DNA from 2 places in the Streptomyces sp. NPDC048612 genome. Region 1 is predicted to be linked to the other one. Evidence: riboswitches for the same ligand, from Rfam matches in the RefSeq annotation. Region 1 holds a riboswitch; the other holds the start of a gene.
The links. Region 1 has a riboswitch for ZMP and ZTP ahead of ACGFN2_RS07450 (tetrahydrofolate dehydrogenase/cyclohydrolase catalytic domain-containing protein). Riboswitches for the same ligand answer to the same signal wherever they lie in the genome.
Positions count from the first base shown of each region.

Region 1 (4,206 bases):
GTTACGAGCCCAAGGACCGCCTCCTGATCGGCTCCACGGGTCTGGTGTCCACGCTGCTGGCCCCGTTCGGCTCCCACGCCATCAACCTCGCGGCGATCACTGCCGCCATCTGCACCGGCCCCGAGTCGCACCGCGACCCGCGGCGGCGCTATGTGGCCGGTGTCTCCTGCGGCGCGTTCTACCTCCTCATCGGGGCCTTCGGCTCCACGCTGGTGGTCCTCTTCGCCGGACTGCCCAAGGAACTGGTGGCGGCGGTCGCCGGAGTGGCCCTGCTCGGCGCGCTGGCCGGCGGCCTGACCGGCGCGGTCAAGGAGGAGAAGGACCGCGAGGCGGCCCTGATCACCTTCCTCGCCACCGCCTCCGGCGTCACCCTCTTCGGCATCGGATCGGCCTTCTGGGGACTGCTGTTCGGTGTCATCGCGCACTTCGTCCTGACCCGGCGCCGTACGGCCGCGGAAGCCGCCAAGTGACCCCGGCCGGCCGCGGGCCGGCGGCGGCCAGGAGCTGACTGACCGGCGCCCGGCCGGGCCGCCGGGCACCTCGGCGTGTCCGGCGGCCCGGCCGGGCGGTTCCCGCGGCGGTGTGCGCGCGCCGCGGCCCCGGGGCGCCGGAAGGGCCCCGGGCGCCGGCCGGTTCAGGCCTCTCCGGACCGGTTCAGGCGTCGAGGCGGGCGGGGCGGGCCGCCGGGACGACCGGCTTCCTCGGGGGCAGGACGTCGGGCGCACGGTGCGGCCGCAGGGCCGTGAGGGCGATCTCCGTCTCCTCCATCAGCGCACGGTAGGAGACCAGGCGCTGCCACTCGGGGTCGGCGACCCCGGGCACCGTGGCGGCGCGCTCGGTCCACTGCTTCACCAGCCCGGCGAACACCGGTGTCTGCCTGATGACCTCCGCGGTGATCCACCGTGGCATCTGCCCGGGGCGGGGGAGGGACGTCTGTCCGTGACCTGCGACGGTGCCGGAAGAGGGGACGCTCATGGCCGTAGAAACGATTCTTCGACGCTGGGGTCACTGCGTACTTTCGCAGCCGGCCGTACTTCCGCCCGGCAGGCAGGGACGCCTCTCCATCGAATATCACCCTATGCAGTGATCTATAGCCGGGAACCAGTCCAATCCGGACGACGGGCCGTTGTCGCAGTCATGGAACCGAGGGAGTTGTGGGAGCGCCACGCGGTACTCGCACAGGCGTTTTGCAGCAGCGATGACGAGGTCCGCCGTACGCAGGGGCTCCTCGACGAGGCCGAGGCGCGCCGTTCGCGGACCCTCGCCGCCTTCGCCGTGACCGTGGGCAGCGACGCGGTGGTGGCGGACCTGCTCGGCCTGGACGAACGCGAAGTGCGGCTGGCCCGGCGCACGGTGGGCAAGGACGATGCCCGCGCGGTCGCCAAGAGCCTGCTCTCCCAGCCCGCTTCCGAGCAGCCCGCCGCCCCGCAGCCGGCCCCCGCGGAGCAGCCCGTGCCACAACAGCCCGTGCCCCCACCCTCCGCGCCGCAGCCCGCGCAGGAGGCCACCCCGCAGCCGGCCGCCCCGGCTCCCGCGCCGCCCTCGCAGGCGGGCCCGGCGGCCGCCCCCCAGCCCACCGAACCGGCCTGGGCACCGGCCCTCGACGCCGTCCTGATGAGCAGCTGGCACAGCGGCGTGGACCTCACCGCCCTGGCCCATGAACTCGGCCTCGACGTACGGCTCCTGGTGGCCCGCGCACAACAGCTGTCTGCCGAGAGCCGCACGGTGCACGCCCGCTCGTCGGACCGCACCGGACGGCACCGCCGGATGGTCAACCTCCCGCCCACGCCCCAGCCGGAGGCCTCCCCGCCGGTCTGGCGCGAGCGACCGCCGCAGTACCCACGGGAGCACTACGAGCAGGAGCCCTGGAAGCAGCAGCCGTACCAGAACTACGCCGCGCAGCAGGAGTACCAGGAGTACCAGGACTACCGGGGCTACGAGGAACAGCAGCAGTACCAGCCGCCGGCCCAGCCCATGTGGGACGCCAATGCCATCACCGCCGCCCAGCACGACTGGGACGGCATCCTCAGCCAGTGGGAGGCCTCCGCCGCGCCCCAGCCGCCGCTTTCCGCACCCGGCCAGGGAGGGGCGGGCGGCTGACGGGGTGCCGCCGGGCGCCGGGGCGTCCGGGCCGTCGCGGCGGCCCGGCCCGCCGGGTGGCAGCCGTGGCCGATGTGCCCCTGGGCGGCCCGTGCGGCGTCGAATAGGGTGGGCGCCGAGCCGTGACTGGCGCTTGGGTGGAGTACCACCGGGGAGCGGCTCGGCCCTCCATGGTCCGTGCCGCGCGCCTGGGCGATCTCCCGCGACGCTCAGGAGCAGCCCATGTCCCCCGAAGCCCGCCTCATGGACGGCCGCGGCCTCGCCCGCGACCTCGTCGGCCAGGCCGCCCGGCGCGCGGCGGAACTCACCGGACGGACCGGCTCGGCCCCGTGTCTGGCGACCGTACTCGTGGGCGACGACCCCGCCTCGGTGACCTATGTCCGGATGAAGCGCAACCGCTGTGCGCAGGCCGGAATCCTCTCCCGGCATGTCGCGCTGCCCGCCGCCACCACGACCGCGGAGCTGGTCGACACCCTCACCGCGCTGTCGCAGGACCCCGCCGTGCACGGCATCCTGCTCCAGCACCCGGCCGGGCCGCACATCGACGAGCGCGCCGCGTTCGAGGCGATCGCGCCCGAGAAGGACGTCGACGGGGTCACCGGCCACTCGTTCGCCGCGATGAGTTTCGGCCGGGACGGCTTCGCCTCCTGCACGCCCGGCGGCATCCTCCGGCTGCTGGATCACTACGAGGTCGGCCTGGCGGGCAGGCGTGCCGTCGTGGTCGGCCGCAGCGCGATCCTCGGCAGGCCCGTGGGGATGCTGCTGCTCGGCCGCGACGCCACCGTCACCTACTGCCACTCCCGCACCACCGATCTGGCCTCGGTCACCAGGGAGGCCGATGTCCTGATCGCCGCCGTCGGACGGCCCCGGTTCCTGGGCGCCGAACACCTCAAGGCCGGGGCCGTGGTCGTGGACGCCGGTTCCAACCCGGGCAACGTCGGGGACGTGGACTTCGAGGCGGCACGCACCCGCGCCGCCCTGATCACCCCGGTCCCCGGCGGCGTCGGCCCGATGACCATCGCCACCCTGCTCACCCAGACCGTCGACGCCGCGGCCGCCCAGCTGACCGGGGGCTGACCGCGGCGCCGGCGTCAGTTCAGCGTCCGCAGCATCGAGGCGTCGAACGGCACGAGGGCGTCGGTGCGGCCCTCGAAGATCTTGGCGGCCCACTCCGGGTCGCCGAGAAGCGCCCGCCCGATGGCGACGAGGTCGAACTCGTCCCGCTCCAGCCGGTCCAGCAGACCGTCGATACCGGCGACACCGGCCTGTTCGCCCTGGAACGTCCCGAGGAACTCGGCGTCGAGACCGACCGAGCCGACGGTGAGGGTCGGCCGGCCGGTGAGCTTCTTGACCCAGCCCGCGAGGTTGAGGTCCGAGCCCTCGAATTCGGGCAGCCAGTAGCGGCGCGTCGAGCAGTGGAACGCGGTGACACCGGCCTCCGCCAACGGGGCCACGATCGCCTGGAGTTCCTCCGGCGACTCGGCCAGACGGGCCTGGTAGTGGTGCATCTTCCACTGGGACATCCGGAAGAGGATCGGGAAGTCGGGAGCGACCGCCGCCCGGCAGGCCGCGACGATCTCGGCGGCGAAGCGTGCGCGGGCGGCGGGGCTGCCGCCGTAGGCGTCGGTGCGCCGGTTGGTGCCCGACCACAGGAACTGGTCGATCAAGTAGCCGTGGGCGCCGTGCAGTTCGATCCCGTCGAAGCCGAGCCGCTCGGCGGCGGCCGCGGCCTCGGCGAACGCCGCGATGACGTCGTCGAGATCCCGCTGGGTCATGGCGTGCCCGGACGGGCTGTCGTCGAGGGCGATCCCGGACGGGCCGGACGGCGGGGCGTCGGGGAACGGCGGGGCGCCCGCCTTCCTGGCCATGCCGACGTGCCACAGCTGCGGCATGATCGTCCCGCCCGCCGCATGCACCGCGGCCACGACGCGGCCCCAGCCGTCGAGCGCGTCGGTGCCGTGGAAGCGGGGGACGGCGCCGCTGGTGCCGGCGGCGGGGTGCCGGACGTAGGTGCCCTCCGTGATGATCAGGCCGACGCCGCCGGCGGCGCGGCGCGCGTAGTAGTCCGCGACCTCGGGGCCGGGGACACCGCCCGGCGAGAACTCG
Region 1 covers NZ_JBICVV010000003.1:319,648-323,853, reverse strand. The annotation lists gene ACGFN2_RS07465 (benzoate/H(+) symporter BenE family transporter) at 1-470, shown strand, start outside; gene ACGFN2_RS07460 (hypothetical protein) at 655-975, opposite strand; gene ACGFN2_RS07455 (hypothetical protein) at 1,138-2,100, shown strand; ZMP/ZTP riboswitch at 2,213-2,301, shown strand; gene ACGFN2_RS07450 (tetrahydrofolate dehydrogenase/cyclohydrolase catalytic domain-containing protein) at 2,323-3,177, shown strand; gene ACGFN2_RS07445 (NADH:flavin oxidoreductase) at 3,192-4,206, opposite strand, start outside.

Region 2 (4,206 bases), on a different contig from region 1:
GCAACTGCCCCAGCCCCCAGTCCAGGTCCTCCTTGCTGATGACCAGCGGGGGCGCGAGCCGGATCGTCGAGCCGTGGGTGTCCTTGACCAGCACCCCGCGGGCCAGCAGCTGCTCGGAGATCTGCCGGCCCGTGCCGCGTGACGGGTTGATGTCCACGCCGGCCCACAGGCCGCGGCCGCGTACCGCGTCCACCGCGCCGCCGGCCAGCAGCTGCCCCAGCTCGCTGTGCAGATGCTCGCCCAGTTCCAGGGCCTGCTGCTGGAACTCGCCGGTCCGCAGCATCGCGATGACCTCCAGCGCCACCGCGCAGGCGAGCGGGTTCCCGCCGAACGTCGAGCCGTGCTCGCCGGGCGCGTACACCCCGAGCACCTCACGGGACGACACCACCGCCGACACCGGCACCACGCCGCCGCCCAGCGCCTTGCCCAGCACGTACATGTCGGGCACCACGTCCTCGTGCTCACAGGCGAAGGTCCGGCCGGTGCGGCCCAGCCCGGACTGGATCTCGTCGGCGATGAACAGCACGTTCCGGCTGCGGGTCAGCTCCCGCACGCCCGGCAGGTAGCCCGGCGGCGGCACCAGCACGCCCGCCTCGCCCTGGACCGGCTCCAGGAGGACGGCGACGGTGTCGGCGTCGACGGCCGCCTCCAGCGCGGCCAGGTCGCCGTACGGGACGATCTCGAAGCCGGGGGTGTACGGGCCGAAGCCGGCGCGCGCCTCGGGGTCGGTGGAGAAGGAGACGATGGTGGTCGTCCGGCCGTGGAAGTTGTGGTCCGCGACGATGATCTTCGCCCGGCCGTCCGGGACGCCCTTGACCTGGTAGCCCCACTTACGGGCCGTCTTCACCGCCGTCTCGACCGCCTCGGCGCCGGTGTTCATCGGGAGGACGAGTTCCATGCCGCACAGCTCGGCCAACTGGGTGCAGAAGTCGCCGAAGCGGTCGTGGTGGAAGGCACGTGAGGTGAGCGTGACCCGCTCCAGCTGGGCCCTGGCCGCGTCGAGCAGCCGGCGGTTGCCGTGCCCGAAGTTCAGCGCGGAGTACCCGGCGAGCATGTCCAGGTAGCGGCGGCCGGTCACATCCGTCACCCAGGCACCCTCGGCGGTGGCCACGACGACGGGCAGCGGGTGGTAGTTGTGCGCGCTGTGGGCTTCGGCGGCGGCGATATAGCGTTCCGTGGACGTCACCGGTGGCTCCGTTCGGTAGGCCGTGCGGGGCGCGGACCCTGCCGCGTCCCCCTCCATTGTTGCGCCCGCCCGGACCGCCCGGCCTGCGAAGATCCGCCGGACAGGGCCCCGCGGGTGTCCTAGACTCTGCGGTGCGCATCGCGACTGGCGTACGGGGAAGCGACCTCGAGGAAGCGGTGCGCGGCAACCATCACGAGGTGCCGCCCCGCCTGGGCACCCCGGGACCACGACCGGAAACACCGATCGACCGCCCCGGAGGACGCCATGTCACTGCCCCTTTCCCATCCCGCGCTGAGCGCCGCCGACCCCGAACTGGCCGCGCTGGTCGGCGCCGAGGAGCAGCTCCAGTCCGACACGCTGCGACTGATCCCCAGCGAGAACTACGTCTCCGCCGCCGTTCTGGAAGCCACCGGCACCGTCCTCCAGAACAAGTACAGCGAGGGGTACGCGGGCCGTCGCTACTACGAAGGCCAGCAGAACATCGACCGCGTCGAGACGCTGGCCGTCGAGCGCGCCAAGGCCGTCTTCGGCGTGGAGCACGCCAACGTCCAGCCGTACTCCGGCTCGCCCGCCAACCTCGCCGCCTACCTCGCCTTCGCCGAGCCCGGCGACACCGTGCTGGGCATGGCGCTCCCGATGGGCGGCCACCTCACCCACGGCTGGGGCGTCTCGGCGACCGGTACGTGGTTCCGCGGGGTGCAGTACGGCGTACGCCCGGACAGCGCGCTGATCGACTTCGACGAGGTGCGCGACCTCGCCCGCAAGGAACAGCCGAAGATCATCTTCTGTGGCGGTACCGCCGTCCCCCGCACCATCGACTTCGCCGCCTTCGGCGAGATCGCACGGGAGGTCGGCGCGGTACTCGTCGCGGACATCGCGCACATCGCCGGCTTGATCGCGGGCGGCGCCCACCCGTCGCCCGTGCCGCACGCCGACGTCATCTCCACCACCACCCACAAGACCCTGCGCGGCCCGCGCGGCGCGATGCTGATGTCCCGGGCGAGCCACGCCAAGGCCGTCGACAAGGCCGTCTTCCCCGGCCTCCAGGGCGGCCCGCACAACCACACCACCGCCGCCATCGCGGTCGCGCTGCGCGAGGCGGCCGCCCCGTCCTTCCGGGACTACGCGCACGCCGTCGTCGCCAACGCCAAGGCGCTCGCCGAGGCGCTGCTGGCCCGCGGCTACGACCTGGTCTCCGGCGGCACCGACAACCACCTGGTGCTGATCGACCTGACCTCCCAGGACGTCCCGGGCAAGGTCGCGGCGAAGGCCCTGGACCGGGCCGGCATCGTCGTCAACTACAACACCGTCCCCTTCGACCCCCGCAAGCCCTTCGACCCCTCCGGCATCCGCATCGGCACCCCGTCCCTCACCTCCCGCGGACTGGGCACGGAGCAGATGCCGCTGGTCGCCGACTGGATCGACCGCAGCGTCCGGGCCGCGGCGAAGGGCGACGAGGACGCCCTGACGGTGATCCGCGGCGAGGTCGCGGAGCTGATGGCCGGCTACCCGGCGCCGGGTCTGCCGACCGCCTGACCGCGGGAAGCCGCAGGCTCACCGGCCCGCAGGCCGAGCGGGTGACCGGCTGGCCGGCCGACCGGCTCACCCGCTCACCGGCTCCCCGCGCCCTCGCGCCCGGGGTCAGCCGGTGAGCCGGACCGGCAGCACGCCGGTGCTGTTGCCGATGAAGCTCTGGTGGGGCGGCAGCTCCGCGTCCGGGACGGCGAGGTCCAGCGCCGGATAGCGGGTGAAGAGCGCCTCCAGGGCGACCGTCGCCTCCAGCCGGGCCAGCGGCGCGCCCAGGCAGTAGTGCGGCCCGTGGCCGAAGGAGAGGTGCCGGGCGGCGGGCCGCCGGGTGACGTCGAACCGGTCCGCGTCGGGCCCGTACGCCTCCGGGTCCCGCCCGGCCGCGGAGTAGGAGGCCAACATCGGGGTGCCGCGCGGCACGACCGTACCGCCCAGCTCCAGGTCCCGGACCGGATAGCGGAACGGGAAATGGGCGACCGGGCTGTCGTGCCGCAGCGTCTCCTCGACCACGTCGTCCCAGGTCGCCCGCCCGGCCCGGACCAGCTCCAGTTGCGCGCGGTCGGTGCACAGGGCCCGCACCGCGTTGGTGATCAGATTGAGGGTGGTCTCGTGCCCGGCGATGATCATCAGCAGCAGGGTGCCGACCAGCTCCCGTGCGCTCAGCCGGTCGCCGTCCTCCTCCTGGGCGGCGATCAGCGCACTGGTCAGATCGTCCCCGGGGTCCGCCCGCCGGGCCTCGGCGACCTGCCCGAGGACGCCGGTGATCTCCCGGTTGGCCGCCTGCACCTCGGCCGCCGTACCGGTGGTGCCCACGATCACGTTCGACAGCTCGTGCAGCCGGTCCCGCAACCCGGCGTCCACGCCCAGCAGTTCGCAGATCACGCCCATCGGCAGCGGATAGGCGAAGTGCCGGCGCAGCTCCACCGTGCCGTCCGCCGCTGCGGTGCCCGGCAGCCCGTCCAGCAGCCCGGCGGTCAGCTCCACCACCCGGGGCCGCAGGGCCGCCACCCGCCGCGCCGTGAACACCTGGGTCACCAGGCCGCGCAGCCGCCGGTGGTCCGCGCCGTCGGCCGTGGTCATCCCGTCGACGGTGGCGAAGGTGGTGAGCGGCCAGCCGGGCGGCACCGTGCCGTCGTGCAGCGCCGTGAAGTGGCAGGCGTTCTTGGCGACTTCGGGGTGCGCCAGGACCTCGCGGAGCACCGCATGACGGGTGACGGCGACGGCCGGCACCTCCCCGGGCAGCAGTACGGGAACCACCGCCCCGGCCTCCCGCAGCACCGCATCGGCCGCGGCCCGCCCGGCGCCCCCGGGGGCGAGCCGGTGCGCCGCCGCACTCCCGGGGCGCGCGGGGCAGCCGGCGCGGGGAGGGGGGAGCGGCGCGGGGCCGGTGAGGCGGGCGTCGTCGGCGATCGGCTGTCCGTCGGAGATCGGCTGTCCGTCGGTCATCAGTGGTCCTCACAGATCGGTGGCGGTGATCGGTGGCGGTGATCCGG
Region 2 covers NZ_JBICVV010000004.1:204,507-208,712, reverse strand. The annotation lists gene rocD (ornithine--oxo-acid transaminase) at 1-1,186, opposite strand, end outside; ZMP/ZTP riboswitch at 1,317-1,408, shown strand; gene glyA (serine hydroxymethyltransferase) at 1,451-2,722, shown strand; gene ACGFN2_RS09625 (cytochrome P450) at 2,828-4,159, opposite strand.
Region 2: it holds a riboswitch for ZMP and ZTP, as region 1 does, so the genes downstream of both, glyA (serine hydroxymethyltransferase) here and ACGFN2_RS07450 (tetrahydrofolate dehydrogenase/cyclohydrolase catalytic domain-containing protein) in region 1, are expected to answer to the same signal.